Regions from separate parts of the Flavobacterium sp. CFBP9031 genome, predicted to be linked through region 1. Evidence: riboswitches for the same ligand, from Rfam matches in the RefSeq annotation. Region 1 holds a riboswitch; the other holds the start of a gene.
The links. A riboswitch is a leader RNA that binds a small molecule or an ion and turns the genes downstream of it on or off. The one in region 1 is predicted to bind cobalamin.
Positions count from the first base shown of each region.

Region 1 (7,948 bases):
AAATTTACTCTATGGAAGGCAATGCCGTTTGGAGTAAAACCTATTCTGCTGTTCCGTCAAGCGTAAATGTAAGTCAGCTTGCAACTGGAGTTTATATTTTAGACTGTACAGTTCAAGGTAAAAAGTACACGGCTAAGATCATTAAAAAGTAACAAAAATACAGATAGAAATGGCAGTTCTCGCGTAGAACTGCCCTTCCTAAAAACAAACAAATACGATGAAAAAATCAAAGCTAATAATCTGTGCACTAATGATGTGTGCAGGTGTAATGGCCCAAACCGAAAAGGTGAAACTGGGAGTAAAAGCGGGTTTGAATATTTCGAGCCTAACGTTTGATGATAACGAATTGAACTCCTCTGATAAAACAGGATTTACAGCCGGTTTAATGGCTGAAATTCCGTTGGCAAAAAACTTCTCGGTACAGCCGGAGTTATTATACAGCCAGCAGGGAATGAAATTGTCTTATTCAGATCCAGAAGTTCAAAACTCACATTACAAAAGCACCATTGCCTTAAACTATTTAAACATTCCAGTAATGCTGAAATATTATGTTGTTAAAGGGTTGAGTTTACAAGCTGGGCCTCAAGTAGGAATACTTTTAAAAGCAAACAATAAATATCAAGACAACTTTTTAGGTTATGATAACCATGAAGAAATGAATTTAAAAGAGTATTCAAATGGAGTAGATGCTTCTCTAAATTTTGGATTGGGTTATCAGTTTAAAGACAAATTTTATGCAGATGCAAGATATAATGTTTCTTATACTGATGTTTTTAAAGATGTAACCGCAAACACGAATTATAGTATTAACAGCGATATGAAGAACCGAATTTTTCAAATAACAGTAGGTTATTTTTTTAAGTAGAGTTAGTAACATTCTTCTTCATATCTTTTTTAAACCACTCTTTTTTAGGAGTGGTTTTTTTGCTTTAGTAATATTAATTTTGAACCTATTAGCTATTTCTTTGAAGCGATATCACAAATAAGTCTTTTTGCTAGAATAAATAACACTACTTATATTATTACATTTGTATAGTAATTTTATAGGATTTGTATATATGATTCAGACAAACTCATTTAAATTAATTGTCTTTTTACTGTTTTTAGTAGTTAGTGGATATTTAAATGCACAAAAAAGCGATAGTTTGTCGCAGCAGTTTTTGATGAATATAGAAATACGTCCAAGAGCAGAATATACTTCAAATTATATACTTCCTCCAAATGACTCGATAGATCCCTATTTTTACATAACGCAGAGAAATAGAGTTTCAATGCAATACTTGCGTGAAAAATGGTTTATAAAATCCGATTTACAAGAAATTCATTTGTGGGATGAAGCAAATTCAAATTCTAAAGTCGGAAGCATAAATTTTTATCAGTTGTTTTTGGAAACGAAATTTAAGGACATAAACTTTCGTCTAGGAAGACAAAATATTTTATTAGATAACGGCAGATTATTTTCGGATGCGCCTTGGGCTCAGCAGGGTAGAGCCCATGAAGGAATTCGAATTATGAAATATACGCCACATTTTGCCCATGATTTTTTCTTTGTTTTTACGAGAAAATACAATACAAGTTTTGAAAGTGCTTATTCTCCAGTTGCTTCCAATAAATACAAATACATGCTAGTGTACAACTTTAGTTATAATTCGAATAAAAATCTTTCTTTTAATTCTATAAATACAGTTGATTTTTTAGAGAAAACAAATTCAGAAACACTATACACTCGCGCCACTACAGGAGGAAGAATTGAGTTTAAAAAGAAGCAATGGTATTATACTTTAAACAGCTATTTGCAATTTGGTAGAAATCAAAAAGGGCAACATTTGTTTGCATACTATTTCCAGCCAGAAGTGAAATTATCATTGCCAAAAACTACTTTACGATTAGGAGCGGAGATAATTAGCGGAAGCAGTTTACAGACAGGGAAAGAAAATTCAGGAGACTTTGATGTTTTATATGGCGTTACTTGGAAGTTTAATGGAAACATGAATGTTTTTACACGTTTTCCTGCTGATGTTGGAGGAAAAGGTCTTGTGAATCCATATTTGTTTGCTTTGTTTCCAATAAATTCAAAACTTACGTTTCGTTCAGATTTTCATCTTTTTTATACACAATATTCTTTGCAGAATAATTTAAATCACACAATGTCAAAATTTTTAGGATTTGAAAATGATATTTCTATAAAATATGTTCCTATTAAAGAGTTAGAAATTAACGGTGCATTTTCATTTTATAAATCTACAGATTCAATGACAAACCTTCCCAAGGTACAAGACGTAGAAAAACTGTCGTTTTGGAGTTACTTGATGGTTTCGTATTCTTTTAATGCGATCAATTTTAGAAGAAACAAAAAATAATAGGCTTTAAAATCTTTCGAATTTACATTTTTAAAAGATAATTCTATCTTTGCGGCTGATTTTGGTCTATTTTTTCAATTCAGAAGAAATAGTTAAAAGGGAATCAGGTGTAAATCCTGAACAGACCCGCTACTGTAAGTTCTATTTAAGTCTTTAAACATTACTAATGCCATTGTTCGTTATTTCGAATGAGAAGGCCGTTTAAAGATGGAATAAGTCAGGAGACCTGCCACGATCACATAGTTTAAAACTTTCGTGGTATGAAGTTGATGACAAGATAATGACCTGCTATTTAGGATAGTTGGTCTATTTCTATGTTTTATAATTATTGCATCACGTAAAGTTTATTTAATAAAATCGTGATGTATAATTTGAGTAAAACTTTATTTTCTGTTTTTTTAGTATTAGTTCCTTTTTTGCTTCATTCTCAAGCAGTGACTGATAGTTCGCGGGTTTTAAAAGAAGTTGTTTTAAAAGGAAAACCCTACCAGGAAGTGATTCCCGTACAAAGTCTTTCGGGCGTTTTGCTTGAGAATTTGGCGACTCACAATGTCGCAGATGCTCTTCGTTATTTTGCTGGAACTCAAATTAAAGATTATGGCGGAGTGGGCGGACTCAAAACGGTTGATGTTCGTAATATGGGAACGCATCATGTTGGTGTTTTCTACGACGGAATTCAGCTTGGAAATGCGCAAAACGGCGTAACCGATCTAGGAAAGTATTCGCTTGACGACATGGAATCTTTGACGATGTACAACGGTCAGAAAAGTGAAATTTTTCAATCGGCTAAAGATTTCGCTTCTGCTTCTGCGATTTATTTGCGAACCAAACGACCTGCTTTTTCAGGCAATAAGAAAACAAATCTACTGGTTCGTTACAAAACAATGTCTATTGATTATCATGATCCTTCTTTTAGATGGGAACAAAAACTAAGCGACAAAGTCAGCTTGAGTGTAAGCTCTGAATACATCAAATCAAACGGACAGTATAAATTTAGGTATAAAAGAAAAAATCAAGACGGTAGCATTGCATACGATACCACAGCAACGCGATGGAACAGCGATATTGAAGCATTCCGATTGGAATCGGGCTTGTTCGGAAAAATAAATAAAGGAACTTGGGATGCCAAAGTGTATTATTACGATTCTGAAAGAGGCGCTCCAGGTGCCATTGTAGAAAATAAGTTTCGAGATGGTTTCCGTCAATTTGATAAGAATTTTTTCGGACAGTCTTCTTTAACGAAAGACGTTTCAGAGAAATATAAATTTCAGCTAAAAGGAAAATTTGCTTACGATTACACCCATTATATAGCACGAGATACAACCAATGTTTTAGGAGAAACCGTAACAGAAGGCGTGCAATCTGATGATAGTTATTATCAGCAGGAAGCCTATTTTTCTGCAGTCAATATGTACAGCATTTTGCCCACTTGGAATGTTTCGCTATCAACCGATTTTCAATACAATAAACTAAACGCAACTAGAAGAGGCATTCAGACACAGTTTTCTTTTCCGCAGCGTTATACTGCACTTGTTTCTCTGGCAAGTTCCTATCGATATGAAGGGTTTAAAGTTTTAGGAAATGTACTCGCAACTCGCGTTATCGAAGAAGTGAAGTACAATGCCAAAGCGCCCAATAAAACCGAATTTACTCCCGCTATATTCCTAGGTTATACTCCGTTTAAAAAATACGATTTCAATTTAAGGGCATTTGCTAAACGAATTTTCAGAATGCCCACTTTCAACGATTTGTATTATACCATGATCGGTTCGAGCACTTTGAGGCCAGAATACATGAATCAGTACGATGTTGGTTTTACGTATAATTTCCCCGTAAGGGAAAGCTTTTTTGATAAATTTTCTTTTCAAGCAGATGCTTATTACACCAATACAAAAGATAAAATTATTGCCGCCCCGACAGGAAATTTGTTTCGCTGGATGATGACCAATATCGGGCAAGTAAAAGGAAAAGGAATCGAAACGGTTCTGAATATGGCAACGCATTTTAATAAGCTAAGACTAGATGCCAATTTAACCTATACGTATTCTCAAAGTCAAGATTTTACAAAGTTTGTCGGTTTAGAAATGTCTTCTTATGGCGATCAGATTCCCTACACGCCTTGGCACAGCGGATCTGGAATTTTGAATGCGGGTTATGAATCTTGGAATTTCAATTACAGCTTTATTTATGTCGGAAAACGCTACAACGGAAATGTCAATAATATTAAAGTAAATGAAGTTCAGCCTTGGTATACGCACGATTTGGCGGTTCAAAAATCTTTCACATTCAAAAATTACAAACTGAACGGAGCGATTGAAGTCAACAACGCTTTCAAGCAGCAATATGAAGTGATTTACAATTATCCGATGCCGGGAAGAACATTCAAATTTATAATCAGTTTTGAGTTATGAAAAAGAGCATTTTAAAAATAGTATTCAGTTTAAGTATTGCCATTTTTTTAGTTTCCTGCAGAGAAGACGAAACGATATTTCTTTCTTCGGATGTGAGTGTTGCAGCGCCAAGAAGCGATGGAAAGATTGAAGGTTTTTATCTTCTAAACGAAGGTAATATGGGAATGAACCGTGCGAGTTTGGATGTTTTCAATTACAGAACAGGAAATTACACCACAGATGTGTATTCAGAACGAAATCCTTCGGTTGTAAAAGAATTGGGAGATGTTGGAAACGACATTAAAATCTACGGAAATAAGGTTTATGCGGTCATTAATTGTTCTAACAAAGTAGAAGTTTTAGAAAAATGGACAGCAAAACGAATCAAGAAAATCGATATTCCAAATTGCCGTTACGTGGCTTTTTATAAAGACAAAGCGTATGTGAGTTCGTATTCTGGACCTGTTGCAATAAATCCGAATGCTGAAATTGGTTTTGTTGCAGAAATTGACACGACTTCATTAGAAATAAAAAGAAAAGTAACGGTTGGTTATCAGCCCGAACAAATGGTCGTTCATAACGGAAAATTGTATGTCGCCAATTCTGGCGGTTACAGAGTTCCAAATTATGACAGAACAGTTTCTGTAATTGATTTGAAAACATTTACAGAGATTAAAAAAATCGATGTTGGAATAAATTTATACAGCATGCAGATTGACAGCCGAGGCGATATTTATGTGAGTTCGCGAGGCGATTATTACAACACGCCATCTAATCTTTTTGTTATTGATACGCAGACAGATGAAAAGAAAATGCAACTCGATATTCCGGTTTCTGGAACTTGTCTCGTTAACGATTTATTGTATTACTATAGTGTTTCTTGGAGCTATCTAACGGGAACCAATAAAGTGAGTTACGGAATTTTGGACACCAAAACTAAAAAAGTAATTACAGACCAAATTATCACAGACGGAACCGACAAACAAATCATGATTCCGTACGGACTTCAAGTCAATCCAGAAACCAAAGAAATCTACATTACCGACGCTCAAAACTATGTAGTAACAGGTTATATCTACTGTTTTACACCCGACGGAAAATTAAAATGGAAAACTACCGCTGGAAATATTCCCGCTCATATTGCTTTTATAACTAAAAATTAAAAAATGTCGAACAAAAACCTTTTCAAAATCGCTTTGTTTTCAATTCTCTTTTTGGGATTTGTTGCCTGCGATAAAGACAACGAAGAAGATTTGCTTCCTGCAGAAGTGCTGAAAGAATCGTATACAATTGACCGTTTTAAAGTGTTGAATATTGCTACAGCTCTTCCAAATACTGCAAAACTGACTTGGAGTATCAACGATTCTATTCTTTCAGAAAATGCAGATTTAGATTTTATTAGTCCTTTTCAAAAAAATTATCTGCTGACTTTAAAAGTAGAAATTAATGGAGAATCAAAAGTCTACAATTCTTCAATTAATGTGATCAAAGAAACGGGAACTTACAGTAAATATATTTCTAATGTACTTGATTTTCGTCCAGCAGTTGGGCAGTTTACTAATGAAATTCCGCAATATGTAGCAGGAAATACAGAAGCCAACATCATTGCAGCTGCGAAAAAAGCAATTGTGGGTTCAAATACGTCTATGATTTCGCTTGGTGGTTTTGGCGGTTATGTAGTTTTTGGTTTCGATCATACGATTCCGAATAGGAGCGGTCGCGATTTTAAGATTTTAGGGAATGCTTTTTGGGGAAATGAAGCCAACGAAGCGCGCGCAGGATCGTGTGAACCCGGAATTATTATGGTGGCTTATGACAAAAATAAAAATGGCAAACCAGATGAAGACGAATGGTATGAAATTGCTGGAAGCGAATATTTTAAGAGCACTACAATAAAAAACTACGAGATCACTTATTTTAAACCAGATGCCAATAAAGAACCTGTTACAGGAAATGAATTTTGGCAATTTGATACAGAATATATTAAATGGCAGGATAATGCTGGGCAATCTGGTTATAAAGTGCAGAATGTATTTCATAATCAAAATTATTATCCGCTTTGGATTGCCGACGCTTCTTATACTTTGAAAGGAACCAAAATCGCAGATAATTTCTACGATCAAAGTGGCGAAGGCTCGTATTGGGTAGGCAAATCGTTTGAATTTGGCTATGCCGATAATGCGCCAAATAACGATGAAGCTTCAAATATTGACATTTCTTGGGCAGTAGATAAAAACGGAAAATATGTCAAACTTCCCGGAATTGATTTCGTAAAAGTTTACACTGCAATTAATCAGGAAGCAGGTTGGCTTGGAGAAGTTTCTACAGAAGTTTCTGGGGCTTATGACTTACATCTTAACTAATTTTTTAAACACATAGAAACATAGTTTTTTAGCTACGTGATTAGAAACTAAAAAGGCGTTTCACTTTGTTTAAAAACACATAGCTATGTGTTAGAAACTAGTTTCTTTTTTCTATTCTTTTCGATGAAATAAAATCTATGTCTCTATGTGTTTTAAAAAAAAATATTAACACAACATTTAAAAATCAATAAATTATGAAGAAAAATTACTTTATAGTCATCATGTTGTTTTTTGCATTTCTAACCAATGCACAGATAACAGTGCAGGGCGTTCCTAGAAATGATATTAAATCAAAAACGGTAAGGCAAAAACAAGTAACGGCAAAAAGCGCCAATGCAAACACTTTTGCAGATATTCAGTTTTGGGTTGGAAGTGGATCTAATCAGGCCGCATTTGTGGTGCAGTGGAATGACGGTAAAACTGCTGACGCTTTGGTTTGGGGTTTTAAATGGAATGGAACTGCAACAGGAGAAGATATGGTTAAAGCCATTGCAAAGGCCGATCCGCGTTTCTTTGCTTTACTTAGACAAGGAACTCAGTATGGATCTGCAATTGGCGGGTTAGGTTTCGATTTGAATGGAACAGGTACAAACGGACTTTATAAAGATGGAGATAAAAAATATCCCTATTATCCTTTTGATGGTCTTATTAATACTAGCGAATACGATTTTGATTCTTATACAAGCATCGATCCCAATGATCATTGGCAGTCAGGATGGATGGTAGGATATTGGACTTATTGGGTTAAAGATCCAACAGATGCCGATTATAATTATTCTGGTGTTGGAGCTTCTACTCGTGAACTCCAAAATGGTTCTTGGGATGTCTGGAATTT
Region 1 covers NZ_JAXCWF010000013.1:85,959-93,906, reverse strand. The annotation lists gene SOM12_RS19940 (M4 family metallopeptidase) at 1-152, shown strand, start outside; gene SOM12_RS19935 (porin family protein) at 218-865, shown strand; gene SOM12_RS19930 (alginate export family protein) at 1,059-2,360, shown strand; cobalamin riboswitch at 2,406-2,608, shown strand; gene SOM12_RS19925 (TonB-dependent receptor) at 2,723-4,771, shown strand; gene SOM12_RS19920 (DUF5074 domain-containing protein) at 4,768-5,913, shown strand; gene SOM12_RS19915 (cell surface protein) at 5,917-7,113, shown strand; gene SOM12_RS19910 (DUF5074 domain-containing protein) at 7,308-7,948, shown strand, end outside.

Region 2 (7,948 bases), on a different contig from region 1:
GTTTCAACATTTTCTGAAACTGTATAAGCGTAAGTTGCATTTGCAGTCAGGTTGTTTTTGCCAAAACTTTTTTTCCAGCCAAACAATGTTTCTGCTCCATAGCTATCTACTTTGTCTGTATTTTGTGGCATCCAAATACCATTTGTTCCAGGAACCCATCTTAGCAAATCTTTTATTTTCATATAATAAAAGGTCTGAGTTATACTAAAATTTTGAAAAGTAAAAACATTGCCAATTTCTGCCTGATAAGAACTTTCGGGTTTTAAGTCTGGATTTCCGCCTTCTTCCCAATACAAATCATTGAAGGTTGGAATTCTGAAATTTCGTGATGCATTTAATTTCAAATTATATAATTTCCCAAACTGATAAGAAGAACCAACTGAAAATAGGACAGGAGATTGGTAGTTGTCTGTGAATTCTTTTCGAATGCCAAATTCGTTTTTCCAATTAACTGAAGCATCTTGTTTAAGAAGCAAAGCTGCGGAACTTATTTCTCTTACATTGTCGCCAAAACCACTGCCATATCCTTTTGTTCGATTATATTCTAGGATTCCATTGGCTTGTAATGATTTGAATATTTGATACCCCAGATCTGCTTTTGTGATTAAGCTTTCTGTTTTTCCGTACGTATAAATATTACTCGAATTATCGGCATAATATTGATAGTTCTCGAAAATATAAGCAGTTTTTAAATTGGTAGTAAACTTCCCAAAGTTACCATCGTATTCTAGTAAATTTCTATTAAAGCCATTAACATATTTACTCTTCATTTCAGATTCAGAGACCAAAGACGTATTTCTATCTGTGTTTGAGGTTTGGGTGTATAGTTTTAGAGTGTTTTTGGCATCAATTTTATAGCCAGCATTAGCACTTAAAGTAATAACGTCATATTGGCCATTTTGGTTCCAGCGCTGTTCGCCTTTCCAGTTGTACTGGTTCAGATATTTATAATCGTTTGTCGAGCTATTTTTAGAAAATCCGATTTGAGCACTCCATTTTTTGTTAGAAATAGAAGTTTTATAATTAATCCCAATCGTATTAAAACTACCGTAATCTAGTCTTAAATTATTCTCAAACCGATTAAAAAACAACAGATCGTTATTTAAATGTACGGTTCCTCCAACAGCACCGCTTCCGTAAATAACACTTCCACCACCCGCTTTTACGCTTATCGAATTATAATCGGAACCCGAAATGGTATTAAAATCGGTGCTTCCGTTCATTTGGGAATTAATGTTAATTCCGTTCCAGATTACTGCGGTCTGAGAAGAGGTAGTTCCTCTAAAAGCTACGGTAGATAACATTCCGCGACCGTATTCTTTAAAGTAAATCGTAGAATTAAAGTTTAATAAATCGGTTAGAAGAGCTTCGTTTTTGCCAATGACAGAATCGTTTAATTTTAAAACAGATTGTGAAACTGAATATTTTTTTAAATTTTTGTCTGAAACCAATACTTCTTTAAGACTAGTAATAGAATCGCTCTGCGCCGAAATAATTTGGCACATTACAAATAAATAAAAAGCAAGAAGTCGTTTTAAAGTCATAATTCCTTCACTCTTTTTCCCGAGAGCTCGATAAATTGTTACAAAGGCAGGTCTCCTGGCTTGCGTCTTGCTGTTTACCTTCCCATCACGCAGGGCGTGACAGTGGTGATGTAGTTACAGCAAGCATTCATTTTTGTGAACTTAGCTTACAGTTGCGGGTACAGCTCAAGAAATTACTTGATTCCCTTTTAATGTGTTTTTGAATTAAAAACACAACCTTAATTTGCTGCAAAGATAAAGTTAAAAATACTGATTATTCAAATTTCTTTTACGTTTCATGGAAAATTATAAATTATTTGCATTAAAAATCGATTTTTATAACTTCTCCGAAATCAACTTTATTATTGAAAGCTTCTTTTAATGGCAGTGAACTCTGATGGCATAAAATACTTCTAATGATTCCGGCGTGGGCTACAATAACAATTGGCTGGTTTATTTTTGAAATGGTATCAGATAAAAAAATGCCAACTCTTTCATGTAATTCAACAAAAGATTCTCCGTTTGAAACTTTGATATTTACAAAATCTTCCATCCACGGATTGAGTTCTTCAGACGGAATTTCGTTCCAGCTTTTCAATTCCCAATCGCCAAAATTCATTTCCTTTAAACGTTCGTCTTCGTAATAAGAAATGGTTTTAATATTTTCTTGAATATGTTTTGCTAAAATGACACAGCGCTTTAACGGACTAGAGAAGATTATTGCCTCCGAAGGAAGTTCAGAAATAATTCTGCCGAAAATTTCATCAAATGGAACTGCAATATCAACATCTGATTGTCCGTAACAGATTCCTTTTTCGCAGATGGTTTCGGTATGGCGAACTAGATAAATTTCCATAAAAATAAAATGCTTAAGTAAAATATCACTTCGCAAACTTGTTGTGTTGCGCCAAGACAATCTCCTGTATAACCGTCAATCCATTTCTGAAAATATCGAGCTAAAAAGTATCGAGTTATAAAAACGGGAATTATAGCCAGAAGAAATTTTAAATCAAAATAAGAAAATACAATCAACGGAATTAAACCAAAAAAGAATGATCCAAAAACTTCTTTCCAAGTGTATTGTTTCGCAATTGGTTTGCTTTTGCTAGAAGCATCTTCGCGCGAATATTCGTGTGTAAAAATAATGCTTATTGCTGCCAGACGACTTAGTGAATGAGCAGAAATGAACAAGAGGTAAATTTTTAAAACGGCTATAGAATCATAATCGTTGAATAATAAAATAGATTCTGAAAGCAGTTTGAATTTTAGTAGAAAAAGTAAAACCAATCCGATTGCTCCATAAGCGCCAATAGCGCTGTCTTTCATAATCATTAGGATTTTTTCTTTGGTCCAACCTCCGCCAAAACCATCACAAACATCGGCAAATCCGTCTTCATGAAAGGCACCGGTAGTTAAGATAGAAGCAATAATTGCCAATATAACAGCAATTTCCGTTGAAAGAAAAAATGAAAAAAGATAAAAAGCCAGAAAGGAAATACTCCCAACAATCCAACCAATAAATGGGAAATATCTTGTGGCTTTATTTAAATAATCTGGATGATGTGTAATGTTTTTTGGACACGGAATTCTGGTGTAAAACATTAAACAGGTGAAGAAAATATGTAGTTCTTTTTTCATTTATATAATTAGTTTTCCATTTAGTATGTCATTTCGACGAAGGAGAAATCTCCACGAGAAGCTCGACAAAGCTTGGCGTCTGTTTGGACGGAGTTACTTGCTGAGATTTCTCCTTCGTCGAAATGACAAAAATGAGAATAAATCACCATGAAACATAATTGTTTTTTAGAAATACAAAACTATTTGCGACTTATCCCCGCACTTTCAAAACTCGCCATTTCATTCAAAAAAGCTTCAGCCGATTTTAAAATAGGAAACGCGACAGCACAGCCTGTTCCTTCTCCCAAACGTAAATCGAGATTTAAAATAGGTTTAGCTTCTAAATAATTTAGCAATTCCGAATGCGCTTTTTCAGCAGAGCAATGGCAAAAAACAGCATTTTGTTTGATGTTCGGATTTATTTTAAAAGCAATTAAATAGGCCACAGTACAAATGAAACCATCAACGAGAATTAGCATTTTATGATCAAAAGCAGCGATCATTCCGCCAGCCATTTGAAGAATCTCAAAACCGCCAAAATAGGAAAGTTGCGAGATTAATTCGGCTTGACCAGAATAATTATCTAATGCTTTTTGGAGTAAATTTTGTTTTAGAAGCAGTTTTTCGTTTTCAACTCCAGTTCCTTTTCCGATACATTCTTGAATAGGGAAGCCGGTTAAAAGGCTCATTAAAACAGAAGCGGTTGAAGTGTTTCCAATTCCCATTTCGCCAAAACCAATGCAGTTTGAACCAGATTTTGCAATATTTTCAACAATCGATTTTCCTTTCTCAAAACAGAAATGAACTTCCGATTCGCTCATTGCGGGAACATGGAGGAAAGACTGCGTTCCCTTTGCAATTTTAGCATCGATTAATTTGGCATTAGTTGGAAAATCATAGTTGACGCCTGAATCTACAATAGACAACTCAATATTGTTTTGTTTGCAGAAAACGTTTATTGCTGCACCGCCATCGAGAAAATTATTGACCATTTGTCTTGTAACATCCTGCGGATAATCACTTACGCCATGATTTGCAATTCCGTGATCTGCTGCAAAAACGACAATATTTGGTTTTACGATTTTCGGATTTAAAGTTTCAAAAACCGTTGCCATTTGAAAGGCCAGAGATTCTAAAGTGCCTAAAGAACCTACAGGTTTTGTTTTTGAATCTATTTTTTCTTGTAAAAGTGTATTGAAATCAGATTTGTTTCCGATTTCGTTTTCTGATTTCAAATCAAAATCTGGAACATTTATTTGATGAATTTCTTTGATTTCAGTGCAAATAGGCGCTTCCGATTTTTGTTTCCAATGCAATTGCTGCAGCATTGGCTGATTGTTGTAATTGGTGGCTGGTTTTCCGATGCAGAAATATCCCAGAGGTTCTATATTTTCGGGTAAATCAAGGATTTTTTTAAACTGATAATAATTGAGAATCGAAACCCAGCCCATTCCATAACCTTGTTCTGTCAGCGAAAGCCAAATGTTTTGCGCGGCACAAACCGAGCTGAATTTTACTGCTTCGTTACTGCCAATTGTTCCAATCGTAAACTGATTGAGAACCGAACGGTCGTAAGCAATGACGAGCCCGATGGGTGCTTCTTCGATTGCTTCGAGTTTTAGTGATCTGTAAAGTTCTTTCTGTTCAGGATTATCGGTAAGTTCTTCGGCTTTTTTATTATAGTCTAAAAAAAGTTTTTTAATAGACGTTTTAACCTCGTCTGACTTAATCAGAAAATATCTTGTAGCATCGGTCAATCCGACAGAAGGTGCCCAATGCCCAGCTTGTAAAGCTTTCTCAATTACTTCATCTGGAACTTTATCGGCTGTAAAATGTCGTGTGTCTCGGCGGGATTTTAATATATCGTCTAAATTACTCATAATTTTCAATTTCAAATATCAATATCAATATCAATATCAATTTACTCTTTATGTAAAGATACTTCACGATATTGGAATTTGAAGTTTAAAAATTCAGAATTTGTTTTATTGATTTTTGAAATTGACATTGAATTTTGCCATTGTTACCCTTTTATTTTAACTGGAATTCCCGAAAGCATCAGCACAACTTGATCGGCATTTGCAGCAAGAAATTGATTCATCCAACCCTGAAGTTCAACAAATTTCCTCCCTATGTGAGTTTCTGCATGAACGCCCATTCCGATTTCGTTTGTTACAATAATGATATTGGCATTTTCATGTTTGGCAATGGCAAGAAATTCTTTTTTTGCTTCTTCCAAACTAAGCTCCACATCGTTTTTAGTATCAATAAAAAAATTAGTCAACCAAAGCGTTACACAGTCAATTAAGGCCGTTTTTCCAGAAAAATCAATTTCGCTTAAGTATTTCTCTTTTTCAATATTGGTCCAATGTTCGTCTCTTTCCTGCTGATGACGATCAATTCGGTTTTGAAAATCTGCATCCCACTTTCGAGCAGTCGCTACATATAAAGGAGAGTCGGAAAGTTCTAAAGCTAATTTCTGAGCATACCCGCTTTTTCCAGAACGCTCGCCGCCAGTTATTAAGTAAAGCATTTTTATATAATGGTTAATTATTAATTGTTAGTTGTTAATTTTTTTATGTTTAATTGACTTTTGGAAGTTTTAAGTATGCTAGTAATTAACTTTAATATAGCAATCGCATCATTAGAAATGTTTTGAAATTCCTTTTCGTTAAGATAATCAGTTGCTTTTAATAATTCCAGCCAATAGACAGTTTCATTAGCTTCTTTTTGAGCAATTGCAAATTTATGAATAAAATCGCTTTTACTTTCGGCGTGTTCTGCTTCTCGAATCATTGCACCAACACTCGTTCCAGATCTTAAAAGTTGCTTTGCTAGAATAAATTCTTTTTTATCATTATTTAAATATTGATATAGTTTGACAATTCTTACAGCGAAATCAAAACTTTTATTTCGAACAATATTATTTTTCATAATTTACAATTAACAATTTATAATTAACAATTAAAACGGGCAATGTCGGCAGTTGTTTCCGCAGCAAGTTCCTCTTTTTAAATGAAACCAAGCTTTAAAAACGTAATTGCCATTTTCGATATAATAGTCAATTCCTTCAATTAAATTGTCGTTTTTCGGCAATAGCATTGCCTTATTATTAAGAGCCTTTTTTGGAGTTACGGTTTCGACATAAGCATCAATTTTATCTTCGCAGGCTTCCTTAAAGCACACAGGACAAAGGCAATCGCCTCCTTCAGAAAGATTGAAAATGGGTGGGTAATCATTACACCAACACTTGTTTTCGGGTGAAGTGTCTCCGCATGAAAAAGCGGTTTCACAACTGGAGCAGATTTTTGTTTTTGGTGCATTCATCAAATAAAAGGCTATTTGTTTAAATTTGTACGAATAAAGGTAAACAAAAAAAATAGAAATTAATTTACCTTTGTGGCTACACAAAACATAAAATATGAAATATTTTTTCCATAAATTACCTGTCGTTTTTGTACTACTTATCCTAATCGGGTGTAAAAAAAATGAAGCGCAAGATGTTGTAAAATCTGCTACTGCCAAAGAAAGTATCGAATTTGCTTCTGGACTTTCGATTGTGAAAAACGAAGGCTATTCGATTGTAAATGTGAGTAATCCATGGCCAAATGCTAAGACGAAATTTACTTACATTTTAAAAGAAAAAGACGTACAAATTCCAGATAGTTTAAATAAATATATTGCTATAAAAGTTCCTCTAGAAAGTGTTGTTGTAACTTCAACTACAAATATTCCTTTTTTAGAAATGTTAGAAGTTGAGAATAAATTGGTCGGATTTCCACATACTGATTATATTTCTTCGGAAAAAACAAGAGCGTTAATTGACAAAGGTTCTGTAAAAAACGTTGGACAAAATGAAAAACTGAATATCGAACAATTAATAGAATTATCCCCAGATTTGATTGTTACGTTTGGTGTAGATAACAATAACCCGATGCTGGATAATCTTAAGAAAAGCGGTTTAAATGTTTTGATTCAAGGTGATTGGATGGAACAATCTCCGCTAGGAAAAGCAGAATGGATTAAACTTTACGGCGCTTTATTCGGAAAAGAAGAAAAAGCAAAAGAATTGTTTGATAAAATTGTAGAAAGCTACAATCAGGCGAAAAAATTAGTTAGCGATAAACCAGCAACTTCAAAAGTGCTATACGGTTCTATGTACGAAGATGTTTGGTATGTTGCCAAAGGGAATAGTTGGGTGGCAGAGTTTATGAAAGATGCAAAAGCCAATTATTTATGGGCTGATTTGAAAGGAACTGGAAGCGAAGGTTTGTCTTTTGAAAAAGTTTTGGACAAAGCAAAAGATGCGAATGTTTGGATTGCTTCTGGATCTTTTAAAAGTATGGATGAATTGCAAAAAGCAAATCCGCATTATGCTGAATTTGATGCTTTTAAAAATAAAAGTGTTTATAATTTTGAAGGTAAAATGGGAGCAACAGGCGGAACGGTTTATTACGAATTAGCGCCAAGCCGCCCAGATTTGGTTTTGAAAGACTACATTAAGATCTTTCATCCCGATTTACTGGCGAGCTACGAGTTTACTTTTGCTTCTAAACTGAATTAGTTTTGGTGAGTAAAACACGAAATACCATTTTATTTGTCGTTCTGGCTTTAGGTCTATTATTAATGTTTTTTGCTAGCATTAGTTTAGGATCGGTTACAATTCCGTTGAAAGATGTTTTTGCCAGTTTAACAGGTGGTCATGCTGCAAAATCAACTTGGGAATATATTATCATTAATTATCGTTTGCCAAAAGCGATTACGGCAGTTTTAGTTGGAACGGGACTTTCAATAAGCGGACTTTTAAT
Region 2 covers NZ_JAXCWF010000004.1:352,686-360,633, forward strand. The annotation lists gene SOM12_RS09400 (TonB-dependent receptor plug domain-containing protein) at 1-1,544, opposite strand, end outside; cobalamin riboswitch at 1,573-1,780, opposite strand; gene cobC (alpha-ribazole phosphatase) at 1,846-2,379, opposite strand; gene SOM12_RS09410 (adenosylcobinamide-GDP ribazoletransferase) at 2,364-3,161, opposite strand; gene cobT (nicotinate-nucleotide--dimethylbenzimidazole phosphoribosyltransferase) at 3,341-5,020, opposite strand; gene cobU (bifunctional adenosylcobinamide kinase/adenosylcobinamide-phosphate guanylyltransferase) at 5,164-5,673, opposite strand; gene SOM12_RS09425 (four helix bundle protein) at 5,694-6,074, opposite strand; gene SOM12_RS09430 (DUF5522 domain-containing protein) at 6,105-6,467, opposite strand; gene SOM12_RS09435 (ABC transporter substrate-binding protein) at 6,562-7,704, shown strand; gene SOM12_RS09440 (iron ABC transporter permease) at 7,707-7,948, shown strand, end outside.
Region 2: linked by a shared signal. The riboswitch ahead of SOM12_RS09400 (TonB-dependent receptor plug domain-containing protein) and the one ahead of SOM12_RS19925 (TonB-dependent receptor) in region 1 are both predicted to bind cobalamin.